2 regions of the Leucobacter japonicus genome follow, and region 2 is predicted to be linked to the other one. Evidence: riboswitches for the same ligand, from Rfam matches in the RefSeq annotation. Region 2 holds a riboswitch; the other holds the start of a gene.
What was found. A riboswitch is a leader RNA that binds a small molecule or an ion and turns the genes downstream of it on or off. The one in region 2 is predicted to bind thiamine pyrophosphate.

Region 1 (8,148 bases), on a different contig from region 2:
ACAAGTCGGCGGAGGATCCGCTCGAGGCCAAGGCCAAGGCGCAGGATCTCAACTACGTGAAGCTCGACGGCGAAGTTGGCGTGATCGGCAACGGTGCAGGCCTCGTGATGTCGACGCTCGACGTCGTCGCTTACGCCGGCGAGAACCACGGCGGCGTCAAGCCCGCCAACTTCCTCGACATCGGTGGCGGCGCGTCGGCCGAGGTCATGGCGGCGGGGCTCGACGTGATTCTGGGCGACCCGCAGGTGAAGTCGGTGTTCGTGAACGTGTTCGGCGGCATCACGGCATGCGACGCCGTTGCCAACGGCATCGTCGGCGCGCTCGAGAAGCTCGGCGATGCGGCGAACAAGCCGCTCGTCGTGCGCCTCGACGGCAACAACGTCGAAGAGGGCCGGGCGATCCTGAACGCGGCGGCGCACCCGCTGGTCACCCAGGCCGCCACCATGGACGAGGGCGCCGACAAGGCCGCCGAGCTCGCCAACGCCCGCTGATCCGAGACGAAAGACTGTAGGAGTAGAACCACCATGTCGATCTTCCTGAACAAGGATTCCAAGGTCATCGTCCAGGGCATCACCGGCGGCGAGGGCACCAAGCACACCGCGCGCATGCTCGCGGCGGGCACCAACATCGTTGGCGGCGTGAACGCGCGCAAGGCGGGCACCACGGTGTCGCACGTTGACGCGCAGGGCAACGCCGTCGAGCTGCCGGTGTTCGCGACCGTGGCCGAGGCCATCGCTGCGACGGGCGCCGACGTGTCGGTCGCATTCGTGCCGCCGGCCTTCACCAAGGATGCCGCCATCGAGGCCATCGATGCCCGCATCGGCCTGCTCGTCATCATCACCGAGGGCGTGCCGGTCAAGGACTCGGCCGAGCTGTGGGCGCACGCCCAGGCCACCGGCAACGAAACCCGCATCATCGGCCCGAACTGCCCCGGCATCATCACGCCGGGTGAGGCCCTCGCCGGCATCACCCCCGCGACCATCACCGGCAAGGGGCCGATCGGCCTCGTGTCGAAGTCGGGCACGTTGACCTACCAGATGATGTATGAGCTGCGCGATCTGGGCTTCTCGACCGCGATCGGTATCGGCGGCGACCCGGTCATCGGCACGACGCACATCGACGCGCTCGCCGCGTTCGAGGCTGACCCTGAGACCCAGGCCATCGTGATGATTGGTGAGATCGGCGGCGACGCCGAAGAGCGCGCGGCCGAGTTCATCAAGGCCAACGTGACGAAGCCGGTCGTCGGCTACGTCGCCGGCTTCACCGCGCCCGAAGGCAAGACGATGGGGCACGCTGGCGCCATCGTCTCGGGTTCGGCCGGCACCGCTCAGGCGAAGAAGGAGGCCCTTGAGGCCGCCGGTGTCAAGGTCGGCAAGACGCCGACCGAGACCGCCGAATTGCTGCGCGAGGCTTTCGCCCAGCTGTAAACAGCACCCGAACGTCGGCGGGCCGGTCACTCTGGGGTGGCCGGCCCGCCGTGCTGTCTCCGGGGGCGCGGGCCGACAATGCGCAAGCGGCACGCCCGCAGGGGTGCGTCTCGGCTCGGCAGAACTCTTGCGGAGTAAGCTTCTGACGATGAGATCCTTGGTGACCGCGGTGATCGCCGCAATCGAAGCCGCCGCGGTGGCGATCGCCGGGCTCGCCGTTGTCGCGGTTCCTGGGGTGCTGCTCTGGGTCGTGACGTTTGGGCTCTCCGCCGAACCGGCATCGGTCACGTCGGCGGTCACCGGAGTGTGGCTGCTCGCGCACTTCGTGCCGCTGCACTTCGCGGTGCCCGCCGAGGCGGCACTTGCACTGGGGCTTGCCCCTGAAGCGCTGCAGTTCACGCTTTCGATCGCCCCGCTCGGCATCACCCTCGTCACCGTGCTGCTCGCGCTGCGCTCGGGTTGGCGTTTTGCGGCTCGCGGAGGTGTGGGGGCATTCGGTGCGCTGGGCGGCGCGGCTGGGTTCGGCGGCATCGCGTTCGCGGCAGCGGCGCTCGCCGCACCACTGCTGGTGTGGCCGCACGCACTTGCTGCCGCGGTTCCGGCCGCCGTATTCGGGGCGTCCTCGCTCACCGCCTTCGTCGTGCGGGCCGCGATCGACGGGCACGATTGGTGGCACGCGCTGGTGCGCCAGGCGCAGCGCGGCTTGGAGGCCCTCGGCTGGTCGGGTGCGGCCTCGCTCCCGACTCGCGGCGCCGAAGCGCTTCGACTCGCTGCAGCATCGATCGCGCTAGTTATCGGGCTCGCCTCGGTCGCGTTCTCGATTGCCGTGATCACGAGTTACGCCGATGTCACCGCACTGACGCAAAGTCTGCAACTCGACCCTCTCGGCTCGTTCACCGTCTTCATTTCGCAGCTGGCGCTGGTGCCGACGGCGATTGTCTGGAGCTTGTCTTGGCTTGCCGGGCCCGGGTTCGCGATCGGAGTCGGCAGTTCGACGACGCCGTTCGAAACGCTCCTCGGCCCATTGCCGGCGCTGCCGATCTTCGGGGCGATCCCGTCGAGCTGGGGCGCGTTCGGTGGAGTGGCACCCGCCATCATCGTGCTCGCCGCGATCGTGCTCGGCGTGCGGTTCGCGAGGCGGCCCGCGCAGCGCCGTTCGAGGTTGACGGTGGTGCTGGCCGCACCGGTCATCGCGAGCCTCTGCACCGGTCTCGTCGCGGTGGGGCTGGCCTCGGCCGCCGGGGGTGCGATGGGGCCGGATCGCCTCGCCGAGAACGGCCCTCACCCTTGGGCACTCGGTGGGTTTCTCGCTCTCGAGGTCGGCGCCGGGCTGCTGCTGGGTGCGCTGGCGGGTCGCATGGATGTGCAGCAGGTGCGCTCCGCGATCCCCGAGCGCGTCACGGACGCGACGCCGGCGCTCGCGGGGTTGACGCTGGGGCGTCGTCGTCGCACTGAGCCAGTCGAGGTAGACGTCGTTTCGGCACGCCTGGCCGCTGCAGGTGCCTTCGACGCCCCAGCTGCCTTCGAGACGGTGGAGCTCGAGCGGTCGGCCGTCGACGATGCCCATCTTGACGACGAGTATCTGAACGATGCGTCCGTCGACACCGGGAACGATGAGACGGCGGCGTTCGAGACCGGGCGCATCGGAGATGCTGAGTTTGAAACGGCTGAGTTCGAGACGGCTGAGCTCGAGACTGCGCAGTTCGAGCGAGCAGACTTCGAGACCGCGCAGATCGACGCAGACGATCTCGAGACGGCGTCGAGCGCCTCGACGCCGTCCGAGAGACGGCCGGAGTCCGAGCAGACCTCGCGCGATGCCAATGCTGACCACAGCAGCGTAGACCCGGAGTTCAGCGAAGCCGACCTGCTCCGCGCCTACGCCTGGGACGCGGCACCCGAAACCACTGACGCATCGTCTGATGCGGAAGACCGCAGCGAGAAGCGCTCCGGTTGGCGTTGGCCGGGCGGCGGGCACTAAGGTAAGAGGGCAATCCACGGGAGTCCTGACGCGCAGGGCTGAGAGGGAGCACGCGAGCTCCGACCGTCAACCTGATCTGGTTCATGCCAGCGGAGGAAGGAAGCCCTCAATGACGCCTATCCACTTTTCCCGTCGCGCGCGACGATCGGCACTTGCCACGGTGTCGGCAGCGGCCGCACTCGGTCTCGTGCTGACGGGCTGCACCACCGGTGCCGCCGACGAAGCCGATGCGAAGACGGTGACGCTGATCGTGCACGATTCGTTTCCGAACGACGACTTCGCGAAGGCCGCGAGCGCGGCAACCGGCTACGACGTACAGGTCGTCTCGGCCGGCGATGGCGGCGAGCTCACCAACAAGCTGGTGCTCACGAAAGGCGCACCCGTCGCCGACGCGTTCTTCGGAGTCGACAACATTTTCGCGTCGCGGCTCGTCGACAACGGCGTGGTGAAATCGTACGTGCCCGAGGCGCTTCCACAGAGTGCACTCCAGTACGCGGTGGAAGCCGAGGGGCCGAGCGCGCTCGGCAACGAGTACGTCGAGCGCACCGGCATGATCCCGGTCGACCACGGTTCCACCTGCATCAACATCGACACCGCCTGGTTCGCCGAGCACGGCGTCGCCGAGCCGCAGACCTACGCCGATTTGACGAAGCCCGCCTACCGCGACCTCACGGCGCTGCTCGACCCGACCGCATCGTCGACCGGCGGCTCGTTCCTCGTCGGCACGGTGTCGGAGTTCGGCGAGGACGGATTCGCAGACTACTGGCAGCAGCTCGTCGACAACGGCGCCCGCATCGAGCAGGGCTGGAGCGACGCCTACTACGGTCAGTTCACGCAGGGCGGTGAAGACGGCACGCGTCCGATCGTGGTGTCGTACGCATCGTCGCCGGCGTTCACCGTGAATGACGCGGGCACCGCGTCGAGCACCGCCGCGCTGCTCGACACCTGCACGCAGCAGGTCGAGTACGCCGGGGTGCTGCGGGGCGCCGCCAATGAGGCCGGAGCCGAGGCTGTCGTCGACTACCTCGTCTCGCACGAATTCCAGCAGACCATCCCCGAAGCGATGTACATGGTGCCCGTCGACAGCTCGGTGGAACTCCCCGAAGCATGGGCGAAGTTCGCACCCGAGCCTGCGGCCGACCAGACGCACGATCTCACTTCGGCGCAGATCGAGGCCGGGCGCGAGGGGTGGCTGAAGACCCTGGGCGACCAGATCGGACTCTGACATTCTGCGACGCGGGGGAGGCGCGACGTCACGGGCGAGCACCAGCCCGTGGGGTGTCGCGGCGTGGACGGCGGCGACGGCCGTGCCGCTCGCCTTTCTCGCGCTCTTCTTCCTGTGGCCCGTCATTTCGCTTATCGCGACGGGGTTCGTCGATGGCGGTGCGCTCGACTTCAGCGGCATCCCCGAGGTGTTCGGCGCGGCGCGCACCTGGCGGGTTATCGGTCAGACGCTCGCCCAGGCCGGCGTCGCGACGCTGATCTCGCTCGCGCTGGGTGTGCCCGCGGCGTACGTGCTCTACCGCCTCGACTTTCCGGGGCAGAGCCTGCTGCGGGGCTTTCTCACCGTTCCGTTCGTGCTGCCGTCGGTGGTGGTGGGCGTCGCGTTCTCCGCGCTGCTCGGCGCGGGCGGCCCGCTCGCGGGGTGGGGCCTTGACCGGAGCTTTGCCGCGGTCGTGCTCGCGCTCGCGTTTCCGAACGTGGGCGTGGTGGCGCGCACCGTGGGCGGATTCTGGGCGAGGCTCGACGCCACCTCCGAGCAGGCGGCGCGGGTGCTCGGCGCCTCCCGGGCGCGCGCCTGGACCCTCGTGACCTTGCCCGCGCTCGGGCCAGCGCTCGCCTCGGCGGCGTCGCTCGTCTTCCTGTTCTGCTCCACGTCGTTCGGTATCGTGCTCATTCTCGGCGGCTCGGCGTTCGCGAACGTGGAGACGGAGATCTACCGGCTCACGGTGCAGTACCTCGACCTGCGGGGCGCCGCCGTGCTGTCGATCGCGCAGTTCGCGATCGTCGGGTTCGCGCTCGTGGTGTCGTCACGACTGCGCAGAGCAGGCGAACGAGCCGTGCAGTTGCGTGAGGATCGTGCGCACGGGGCGCGCCCTCGTCGCGTCGATATCCCGGTGCTGGTGGTGTTTGGTGCGACCGTCGCGCTGCTGCACGCTCTGCCGCTCATCACCCTGCTCTCGCGGTCGCTGCGGGATCGTGACGGTGCGTGGACGCTGGCAAACTACGCGGCCCTGGTCGTGCCTCCCGAAGGGCTGCCGATCGACGGCTCGGTGTTCTCGGCGATCCTCGCGTCGCTCCGCATCGCAGTGGTGGCGGCGCTCCTCGCGATGGTGCTCGGGGCCCTGCTCGCGCTCGTGCTGTCGCGCCGGCCCCGATCCCGAACTCTGCGCCGCGGCATCGATCTGTTCGACGGCCTGGTCATGCTGCCCCTCGGGGTGTCGGCGGTGACCCTCGGATTCGGGCTGCTGCTCACGATGCATCGGCCGCTCGGCATCGGGTTGGATCTGCGCACCTCGACTGCGCTCATTCCGATCGCGCAGGCGCTGGTCGCCCTGCCGCTCGTGGTGCGCACCTTGCTGCCTGTGCTGCGGGGCATCGCCCCCGAACTGCGCGACGCCGCCGCCTCGCTCGGGGCGGGGCCGTTCGCGATGCTGCGCGCGATCGATGTGCCGCTGCTCGGGCGATCGACGGGGCTCGCGCTCGGCTTCGCGTTCGCAGCCTCGCTCGGCGAGTTCGGCGCGACCTCGTTCTTAGTTCGACCGGGGGAGCAGACGTTGCCGGTCGCGGTGGCGGCGCTTATTGGTCACCAGGCGCCGGGCAGCTACGGAGCGGGCCTCGCGGGAGCGGTGGTGCTCGGCGTGCTCACGGCGGGCGTCATGCTGCTCGCGGAGCGCTGGCGCACTGACGGGAATCGGGAGTTCTGATGCAGACATCTGCGGTGGACTGGGACGTGCTGATCATCGACGGCCGCTCGGGATCGGGCAAGACTCAGCTGGCCTCGGCCGTGCAGCAGCGATGCGCCGCAGCGGGCTGGCCTGCCGAGGTGCTGCACGTCGAAGAGCTGTACCCCGGGTGGGACGGGCTGGGTGCCGGATCGCTCGGCCTCGCACGGGCACTGCGCGAGGGCGGGTTCGCCGCCTACGACTGGATCGCCGAGCGCTTCGGTGCGCAGACGCCGCTGGTGCCCCGCCTCCCGCTCATCATCGAGGGGTGCGGAGCTCTGACGGCCGACAACGTGTCAGCGGCGCGCGAGTGGGGTGCGCGGGCCTCGGGGGAGCGTCGGGAGCCCCGCGTGCACAGCATCTGGCTCGAGTGCGCGACCGCAGAGCGCAAGGCGCGGGCGCTCGCCCGAGACGGGGACACGTACGCACCCCACTGGGAGCGCTGGGCTGCTCAGGAGGACGCGCACTACGCCGCGCACCAGCCCTGGCTGATCGCGGACGAGGTGCGGGAGTGCTGAGTCGCAGCGGCGGCGAAATCAGCTGCTCCGAGCGTCGCGTAGACTGATCCGGTGCTGAAAATCGCGGTTCTCATCTCCGGTGGCGGCAGCAACCTCAAAGCGCTGATCGACGCGACCGCCGACCCCGAGTTCCCCGCACGCATCGTCTGCGTCGGTTCCGACACCGAAGCGGCGGGCCTCGAGTACGCGCGAACCGCGGGCATCCCGACCTTCATCGTGCGCCCGCGCGACTCCGGCACCCGCGAGGAATGGGGTCAGGTACTCGCCGCCGCCATCCAGGAGCACGGCGTCGGCAGCGGCCCCGACGCCGGCCTCGTCGTCAGTGCCGGGCTCATGCGCATTCTGCCGCCCGGCTTCGTGCGCGAGTTCAGCCCGCGACTCATCAACACGCACCCGGCGCTGCTCCCGGCCTTCCCCGGCGCCCACGCCGTCCGCGACGCGCTCGCCGCGGGTGCCGAGCGCACCGGCGTCACCGTGCACGTCATCGACGAGGGCGTCGACACCGGCCCAGTGCTGCGCCAGGCCGCCGTCGACGTGCAGCACGGAGAAACCGAAGACGAACTGCACGAACGCATCAAGCAGCTCGAACGCCCGCTGCTCGTGCAGACCGTGCGCGACATCGCACTCGGGCAGCTCACCCTGCCGCGGGTCGGGTGATCCCGCACCGCCGCGGGTGACCCAGCGACCCCTCACACCCTTTCCGAAGCCAGCGAACACGAACCCGAGGAGCCCTTCCGCATGGCAGTTCAGAGCCACGATCCGAGCCTGTACGAACACCGCGACCAGATTCCCGTGCGCCGCGCGCTCATCTCCGTGAGCGACAAGACCCGCCTGCTCGACCTCGCCGCAGCGCTCGCCGCAGCCGGTGTCGAGATCGTCTCGACCGGCTCGACGGCCTCGACGATTCGCGACGCCGGCCACGCCGTGACCGACGTCGCCGAGGTGACCGGCTTCGCCGAGGCGCTCGACGGGCGCGTCAAGACGCTGCACCCCGCCGTGCACTCCGGCCTGCTCGCCGACCTGCGCCTCGCTGACCACCGCGCACAGCTCGAGACGCTCGGCTTCGCCGCATTCGAGCTCGTCGTCGTGAACCTGTACCCATTCGAAGAGACGGTCGCCTCGGGCAAGCCCGCCGCCGACGTCATCGAGAACGTCGACATCGGCGGCCCCGCAATGGTGCGCGCGAGCGCGAAGAACCAGGCGAACGCGGCCATCGTGGTCTCGCCGGCGCGCTACGACGAGATCATCGCCGCGGTGCAGGCCGGCGGCACGACGCTCGC
Region 2 (8,148 bases):
GTATCGCCGGGAGGCGCCCCCGCTCTCGGAGCGCGCCGCCCGCGACGCACTGGACCGGGCCGGCGTTGCCGCAGCCGACGTGACGCACGTGGTCACGGCGTCGTGCACCGGATTCTTCGCACCGGGCCCCGACTACCTGCTCGTGCGCAACCTCGGCATTCCGACGAGCGCGGAACGCACCCACATCGGTTTCATGGGCTGCGCTGCGGCGTTCCCGGCATTGCGCGCCGCAACCCGCATCGCCGACGCCCAGCCCGGTTCGGTGATCCTCGTCGTCTGCACCGAGCTCTGCTCGCTGCATATCCGCTCGTCACGCGATCCCGAGCAGATCGTCGCCTCGGCCGTGTTCGGCGATGGATCGGGCGCTGCGGTGGTCGCGTCAGACCCATTCCCGCACCACCGCGCGACGCCCACGCTCGAGGTCGGCGCATTCTCGACGGCGATTACGTCGGAGGGCGAGGCCGACATGGACTGGACCATCGGCGACCACGGGTTCGAGATGCGACTCACGGCGAACGTGCCGCGCATCATCGGGCGCGAGATCGCCGGCGTCGTCGGGCCGATGCTCGCCGATGACGCTGCGGGCGCGGAGAGCGCCGAGCCGCACGGCGTCGACGCGTGGGCCGTGCACCCCGGCGGGCGCAGCGTGCTCGATCGCGTGGAGAGCGGGCTGGACCTCCCGGAATCGGCGATGCAGGTCTCACGCGGCGTGCTGCGCGACTACGGCAATATGTCGAGCGCGACGATCCTGTTCATTCTGCAGCGCATCCTCGCCGACGACGCGCTGCACGATGGCGCGAGCATCGCTGGGCTGTGTTTCGGCCCAGGGCTGACCGTCGAAACCGCACGGTTCACCCGGCGGGCGGCGCGTTCGACATGAAGCTCTCCGAGCTCGACCGGCGAAACACGCAGCTGCGCGAGATCATGGACGACCCCGAGTGCGAGCCGGCGCAATTGCGGCGCACGCTCGAGCGTTTCGGCATCGTGAACTCCGCCGTCGCGCGTTGGGGTCGGGTGTACCGCACACACATCCGCCCCGCGTTCTCGGCTGCGCGCGCCACGGGCGGGGCGGAGCAGCGTCTGCTCGATATCGGCTGCGGAGGCGGTGATGTGCTGCGCCGCCTGGTGCGCTGGGCGCGACGCGACGGCTACCGCGTCTCAGGCCTGGGCATCGATCCCGACCCGCGTGCCATCGCCGTCGCTCGCGCCGCAGCGCCGCTCGACGGCGTGCGCTACCGGGAGTGCTTCAGCGACGAACTCGCAGCATCGGGGGCGCGCTTCGACGTGGTGGTCTCGAATCATCTGCTGCACCACCTTGAGACGCCGGCGCTCGAGGCGCTGCTCGCCGACTCCGAGCGGTTGGCGGATCGCCTCGCCGTGCACTCCGACATCGCACGCGGGCGGTTCGCCTACGCCGCGTTCTCCGTAGGCGTTGCGCCGGTGTCACCCGGCACGCTGCTGCGCGTCGACGGCCTGCGTAGCATTCGGCGGAGTTACCGGCCCGCTGAGCTCTCGGAAGCACTGCCCGCGAACTGGCACATGGAGCGAGTCGGACCGTTCCGGCTGCTCGCCGTGCATCGGCCGAAGCGGGCGATGGCCCGGCTCGAGACGGCGCGGGCGTGAACCCATGAGTGCCGAACGCGAGGCCCCCGGGGTGCACGAGGTGCTGATCATCGGTGCGGGGCCGAGCGGCACGCTCCTGGCCGCCGAACTGCGGCGGCTCGGCGTGGAAGCGCTGCTCATCGAGCGTCGCACCGACTCAGCGCCGGGCAGCCGGGCGATCGGGGTGCATCCGCCCGTGCTCGCAGCGCTCGAGCCGAGCGGGGCGACCGCACGCATTCTCGAGGGTGCCGCCCGCATTCCTCGGGGCATGGCCCGCGCAGCCGGGCGCACGATCGCGACGGTGCGATTCGATCGTCGGCACCCGCGCTTCCCGTTCATCGCCGCGGCTCCGCAGCAGGTCACGGAGGCGGCGCTCGCGGCGATCGCCCCTGAGCCCCTCCGCGGAATGCGGGTCATCGGGGTGCACGCCGCGGGCGACCTCATGCGGGTGCGCGCCGAAGACGCCGCGGGCGACACCACCGTGTGGGCCGCGCGCACGGTCGTGGTCGCGGCGGGCGCCCGCGGACGGCAACTGCTGAGCGGGTTTCTCCCCGTGCGCGCGCACGCCTACGCTGACCGATATCTCATGACCGACCTCGCCGATGCTCCGGGAGAACCCGAGCACACGGCGGTCATCACGCTGGGGGCGAGCGGTGTCGCCGAATCGTTCCCGTTGCCGAACGGCGGTCGGCGACTGGTCGCGCGCGTCACCGCCGCCGGCCCGCACGAGGCGCGGGAACGACGCGGGCGTCTGACGAGCGCTGGCGCTGATATCGGAGACGCTGAGATCGGTGACCGCACCGGCGAGGTCGATCTCGCCGGGCCACTGGCGCGCGCCGCGCAAGCCGCCGATGTCGATCGACTGGCGGCTGCCGTGCTCGAGCGGATCGGGCGTGCCGAGCTGGCATCGCGGGTCACGGCGGCAACCGGGTTCGGCATCCGGCGCGTGCTGCTCTCGCGCATGGTCTCGGGGCCGTGGGCGCAGCACGGCGCCGGATCCGGCTACGTCATCGCCATCGGTGACGCGGCCCACGAAGTCAGCCCGATCGGGGGTCAGGGCATGAACCTCGGTCTGCTCGATGCGGTGACCCTCGCCCCGGTGCTCGCGCGCCTCCACGCGCACGCTCTGGTCGACGAACCGCACGCGCTTGCGCACTGGGAGCGCAACCGACTCGCGTCGGCACGCACGGCCGGGCGACTCGCCGGGCTCAACACCGCGCTCGGGCGCCCGTGGCCCCGGCCGGTCACGGGCACGATCGCCGCTGCGATGCGCACGGCGATGCGCACTCCGCTCGTGCGACTGCCCGAACGCGCCTATGCCATGGGGTTCGATCGCGACGCCTGAGCCCGCAAGAGCGCATGGAGTTCCGCTTCGAGCGCGGGCACCCGAGGGTCGACGAGAAACCGTTCGTCGCGCGGAATGTCTCGACTGACTTCGACCGACCCCGCGATGGGCGCGGGCCGGTTGGCAAATACGATCACCCGGTCGGCCAATCGCACCGCCTCCCGAATGTCGTGCGTCACGAACAGGATGCTCCAGCGGTGCACGTCCCACATGTCGAGCAACCAGCGCTGCAGCTCATCGCGCGTGATGGCGTCGAGCGCCCCGAAGGGTTCGTCGAGCAGCAGGATCGGGCGATCCTGCACGACCGCACGCAGAAACGACACCCGCTGCCGCATGCCACCCGAGAGCTGCCGCGGATACCGATCGGCCGCGTCGGCAAGCCCGAACGGTGCGAGGAGCGCCGTCACCCGCTGTCGGGCCTCGGAGCGAGATACTCCCTGCACTTCGAGCCCGATCGCGGCATTCGCGACCACGCGCCGCCACGGCAGCAGGGCGTCGCGCTGCGGCATGAACGCGAACGGGCGCGGTGACGGCAGTGGGGATCCGTCGTACCTGATCTCGCCGCCGTCGAGCGGGAGCGCGCCCGTGAGCAGCGAGAGGAGTGTCGACTTGCCGCTGCCGCTGGCACCGACCAGTGCGACGATCTCACCCGGGTCGAGCGTGAACGAGACGTCGGCCAGCACGCGGCGCTCGCCGAAGCGCTTCTCGACGGACGCGAGCTCGAGCGTCGCCGTGCCGGAACCCGCCGTCATCGCGCACCCGCCGGCTCGCCACGGTCGATGCGCATCCACGGCAGCGCGACGCGCTCGACGAGCACGACGAGCCCGAAGAGCGCCAGCGTCAGCGCGGTGCTGACGCCCACGGCGGCGAGCACGAGGTCGGTGCGGAAGACATTCTTCGCCGACTGCATGTACACGCCGAGCCCCGCGACGGCCCCGGCGTACTCGGCGAAGATCGCGCCGACCACGGCATAGGTGATCGAGATGCGCAGCGCCGAGAAGAAGGACGGCATGGCCGAGGGCAGCCGCACGAGACGGAAGACCGAAACGCGCGACGCCCCCATCGACCGCAGGAGCTGCTCGGCGTCGGGGTCGGCGGACGCGAAACCGCGCAGCAAACCCACGACCATCGGAAAGTAGGTGACGAATGCGACGAGCAGAATCTTCGGCACCAGCCCGAACCCGAACCAGAGCACCACCAGGGGCGCGATCGCGATGAGGGGAAGAGTCTGGCTGACGATCAACAACGGCAGCAACGCTGATCGGAGCACCCGTGAGAAGTCGAGCACCGTTGCGGTGAGCGCTGCCACCACGACCGAGAGGCTGAACCCGGTGAGCGTCGCCAGCAGCGTCGGCAGGGCATGGTGCAGAAGCGCGCCGCGTTCGGTGGCCCCGGACGACGCGACACGGGTAGGCGACGGCAGCAGTTCGGAGGGAACGATGCCCGAGACCGAGACCCACTGCCAGAGACCGAGCAGCGCGACGAGCGCGACGGCGGGCGGGAGCACCCGCCGCACCGTCACGCTCACCGCGTCTCGGGCGAAGGTCACTCGAGGTACTCGTCGGTGTAGTAGTCGCTCCAGTCGGGCGCCTCGGTCACCGTCGAGCCGTCGGCGTCGGTCAGGAAGCCGCCATCGACCAGAAACGCGCCGAATGCGTTCCATGCCTCAGGGTTCGCCGCACCGATCTCGCGGTCGGGCGACGTGAAGTACTCGTCGGCGAGCAGTTTCGCACTCTGGTGCACGAGCTCGGTCGCGGTGCCGAGCGTGTCGGGGTTCGCCTCGATGAGCAGATCGGCGGATTCCTCCGGATGCTCGGCAGCGTAGGCGTACCCGCGGGCGACCGCCTGCACGAACGCGCGGGCTTCGTCGGGGTGCGCATCGAGGTAGGCCTCGCTCGAGACGATGCCCGTCGACTGCTGCTCGGGCACCCCGAAATCCTGGTAGCTGAACTCGCGGTACGGGTGCCCGTCGATCTTCGCCTGCAGATCTTCCCAGGTCGCCACCGACAGAGTGAAGTCGATGCGGCCCTGCGACAGCGCCTCGTAGGCACCGGTGTCGAGCGTGACCTCGGTGAAGTCGCCGGTGCCACCGTCACCCGCGATCGTGGACGATGCGAGTGCCGAGTACAAGGGGGCCCCGAAGCCGCCGAACGTCTTGCCGTCGAGGTCTTTCGGTCGGGTGATATCGTCTCGGCCGGCGAGCGCGACGATGCGACCGGAGTCGATCTGCGTGACGCGGTACACCGACACGAGGTCGAGGCCAGCGGTGCGCGCCGTCTGCACGCCCGGCTGCCCGCCGATGCCGAAGTCGGCCTCGCCCGCGGAGACGAGCTGCGTCGCCGACGTCGTGCCGTAGGGCAGAATCTCGACGTCGAGCCCGGCATCGTCGAAGTAGTCGAGTTCGTCGGCGACGTAGATCCCGATGTGGTTGGTGTTCGGCGCCCAGTCGAGCGCGAAGGTGACCGGGGTCGCTCCGTCGGAGCCAGAGTTCGCCGAGTCGTTCGCGTCGGCTGCGGTGGAGCAGCTCGCGAGCCCTGCGGCGAGCGCCGCGGCGATGAGACCTGTGGCGATCCGGCGCATATTGCGGCGTGGATGGGTGGGGTGGTTGCGCATGAAAGCGTGCCCTTCTGTGGTGAATGGGGCACGGGTTCGTAGAGTGTCTCCCTGCGCTGGCATGATCCAGATCAGGTTCGACGGTCGAAAGTTGAGTACTTTCCTCTCAGCCCGGCCTACCGGACTCCCGTGTGGCACTCACCCTAGCAACATTCGCGCAAGTGGCGCGCTTCGTCCCCTAGGGTGGGCTGCGTGACGCAGACCTCACCGAGCACGCAGCCCGCACCGATCCCTCAGCCCGCATCAGGCACTCAACCCGCACCCGGTGCTCAGGCCGCAACCGAGCCGATGACGCCCGTGGAGTACGGTGTCGGGGCGCGCTTCACACTCTCCGTGTACGACTCCGAGTACGTCCGGATCATCTTGGGTGCCCTCGCAAGCGCCTCGGCTGATGGGCTCACCGTCGAGACGAACGACATCTCGACGTTCATCACCGGCAGTGAACAGCGGGTGCTCGAGTACGTGCGCGACGTGATCTCGGCGGCTGCGGAGAGCGGCGCGCATCTCTCGGCCGCGATTCTGCTGTCGCGCGGCTGCCCCGGCGAGCTGCAGTGCGCGCTGCCGCCCGGCGTGTACGCGCTCGCTGCGTCGCCCATCGCGTTGTCGCCTACCGGGGTGCGCGCCCGAGCGCACTGGTCGCTCTACCCGCTGCTCGACGCGCACGGCGCCGACGGAGCGCACGGCTCGCGTGCCGACTCCGCGCCCGCCGACCACATGACCCCGATCTACGCGGCGATCGAGCAGGCGAAGCACGAGGGCGTCTACTCCGGCTCCGATCACTACGCCACCCGGCTCGACGGCGACCTCTCGGCGGTGCTCGAGACGGCCGCAAACGCGTGGATCGGCGTGGGCGCCACGGTGCAGCACGTCGTGACGCACCTCACGGTCTCGATCAATAGCCCGTCGATCGCGGGCATCCCGGCTCCCGAGCTCACGGTATGACCAGCACCAGCACCGGCCGCGGCATGCACCTGGTCGGCATGGTGAACCCGCCGACGAGCCAGTACTCCGAGAACTGGCGCAACCCGCTCGGACGCACCGACTGGCTGAGCGGGGCGTTCTACGCCGACCTCGGGCGCACGCTGGAGCGCGGCTGCTTCGACATGATCTTCTTCGCGGATGCATTGGCGGTGCCCGAAGACGGTGCGGGTGGGTTCGCAACGACGCTGCGAACCGCGGGCAAGGGCGCCATCTATCTCGACCCGATCACGAAGGTGTCGCTCGTCGCGGGGGCCACCTCGCGCATCGGCCTGGGGGCGACGGTGTCGACGAGTTTCGTGCCGCCGTACACGATCGCCCGGCAGTTGCTCTCCGTCGATCACCTCTCGAACGGCCGTGCCGCCTGGAACATCGTCACCTCGACCACCGACGCCGAGGCGCGCAACCAGGGGCACGAGGGCATCGCTCCCCCGGCCGATCGCTACGATCGCGCCGACGCGGTGGTCGACACCGTGGTCGAGCTCTGGCGCAGTTGGGAGCCTGGAGCGCTGGTGCACGACCAGGCGACCGGCGAGTTCGCCGATGCCACCCGTGTGCACCGCGTCGCGGGGTCGCTCTCACGCGGTCCGCTGACCCTGCCGCAGAGCCCACAGGGGTTTCCGGTGCTCATGCAGGCGGGGTCGTCGCCGCGCGGCCGGGCGTTCGCGGCTCGGTGGGCCGAGGTGGTGTTCGCGATCGGCGACTCCCCCGAGGCGATGCGTGAGCTGCGCACCGAGATTCGGGATCGCGCGCGCCTCGACCACGGCAGAGACCCTGACGCGATCCGCGTGCTGCAGGGCGTGCAGCCGGTGGTCGGGTGGACCGATGCCGAGGCGCAGGCGAAGCTCGCGGCCCTCGTCGCCCAGATCGACCTGCCCGGCGCACTCGAAAAGCTCGGTCGACTGCTGCATGCGGAGTCGCTCGACCCCGCGGCCCGGGCGACCGAGGTGCTCGCCGCCCACCGCGGGGCGACCGGCAGCGTCGGGTTCGAAGACATGCTCGCCGCGGTCAGCGAGCGGCGCGGGTTCACGGTGGCGGATCTCGCGATCGAGCAGGCGCTGAATCAGCTGCACCCGCAGCTTGTCGGCTCGCCCGCAACGATCGCCGACGAGCTGCAGCACCTGTTCGAGAGCGAGGCGGCCGACGGCTTCATCATCATGCCGGCGCTCTATCACTCGTCGTTCGAGGACTTCGTGAACGGTGTGGTCCCTGAGCTGCAGCGGCGCGGCATCTTCCGCAGCGAGTACTCCGGCGTCACGCTGCGGGATCACCTCGGCGGGTAGCGGTACGCGCCAGGGGTCAGTCCGCGCTCCCCGCGCTCAACTACTCCTCGAGCGCGCCCGCGAGCACGTCGAGCACCGCCGACCGCGCCGCCTGCCCGCGTTCGCCCCGCAGCTCGACGAACGCGTCGACGAGGTGCTCGGTGAGAAGCATGAGCGCGGCGCGCGAGGTGTGGATGAGCTCGTCGTGGAAGCTGCCCCCCACGGGCGGCACGACGAGCGAGACGTCGGCGCGGCGGTCGACGGCGGAGCGCGCGAACGAGGTGATGGCGAGCACCTGGGCGCCGCTCCGTTTCGCGGCATCCATCGACTCGAGGGTGGCGCGGTTCG

Region 1: linked by a shared signal. The riboswitch ahead of AMS67_RS07825 (thiamine ABC transporter substrate-binding protein) and the one ahead of AMS67_RS04765 (ABC transporter substrate-binding protein) in region 2 are both predicted to bind thiamine pyrophosphate.

The regions. Positions count from the first base shown of each region.
Region 1 is NZ_JHBX01000106.1:3,354-11,501, reverse strand. Features, by position in the region: gene sucC (ADP-forming succinate--CoA ligase subunit beta) at 1-491, shown strand, start outside; gene sucD (succinate--CoA ligase subunit alpha) at 525-1,427, shown strand; gene AMS67_RS07830 (cell division protein PerM) at 1,576-3,405, shown strand; TPP riboswitch at 3,412-3,520, shown strand; gene AMS67_RS07825 (thiamine ABC transporter substrate-binding protein) at 3,515-4,630, shown strand; gene AMS67_RS07820 (ABC transporter permease) at 4,713-6,332, shown strand; gene AMS67_RS07815 (nucleoside/nucleotide kinase family protein) at 6,332-6,868, shown strand; gene purN (phosphoribosylglycinamide formyltransferase) at 6,920-7,525, shown strand; gene purH (bifunctional phosphoribosylaminoimidazolecarboxamide formyltransferase/IMP cyclohydrolase) at 7,607-8,148, shown strand, end outside.
Region 2 is NZ_JHBX01000104.1:41,996-50,143, forward strand. Features, by position in the region: gene AMS67_RS04740 (type III polyketide synthase) at 1-880, shown strand, start outside; gene AMS67_RS04745 (methyltransferase domain-containing protein) at 877-1,623, shown strand; gene AMS67_RS04750 (FAD-dependent oxidoreductase) at 1,628-2,947, shown strand; gene AMS67_RS04755 (ABC transporter ATP-binding protein) at 2,917-3,699, opposite strand; gene AMS67_RS04760 (ABC transporter permease) at 3,696-4,496, opposite strand; gene AMS67_RS04765 (ABC transporter substrate-binding protein) at 4,493-5,560, opposite strand; TPP riboswitch at 5,592-5,701, opposite strand; gene AMS67_RS04770 (YkoF family thiamine/hydroxymethylpyrimidine-binding protein) at 5,753-6,502, shown strand; gene AMS67_RS04775 (NtaA/DmoA family FMN-dependent monooxygenase) at 6,499-7,821, shown strand; gene AMS67_RS04780 (MurR/RpiR family transcriptional regulator) at 7,862-8,148, opposite strand, start outside.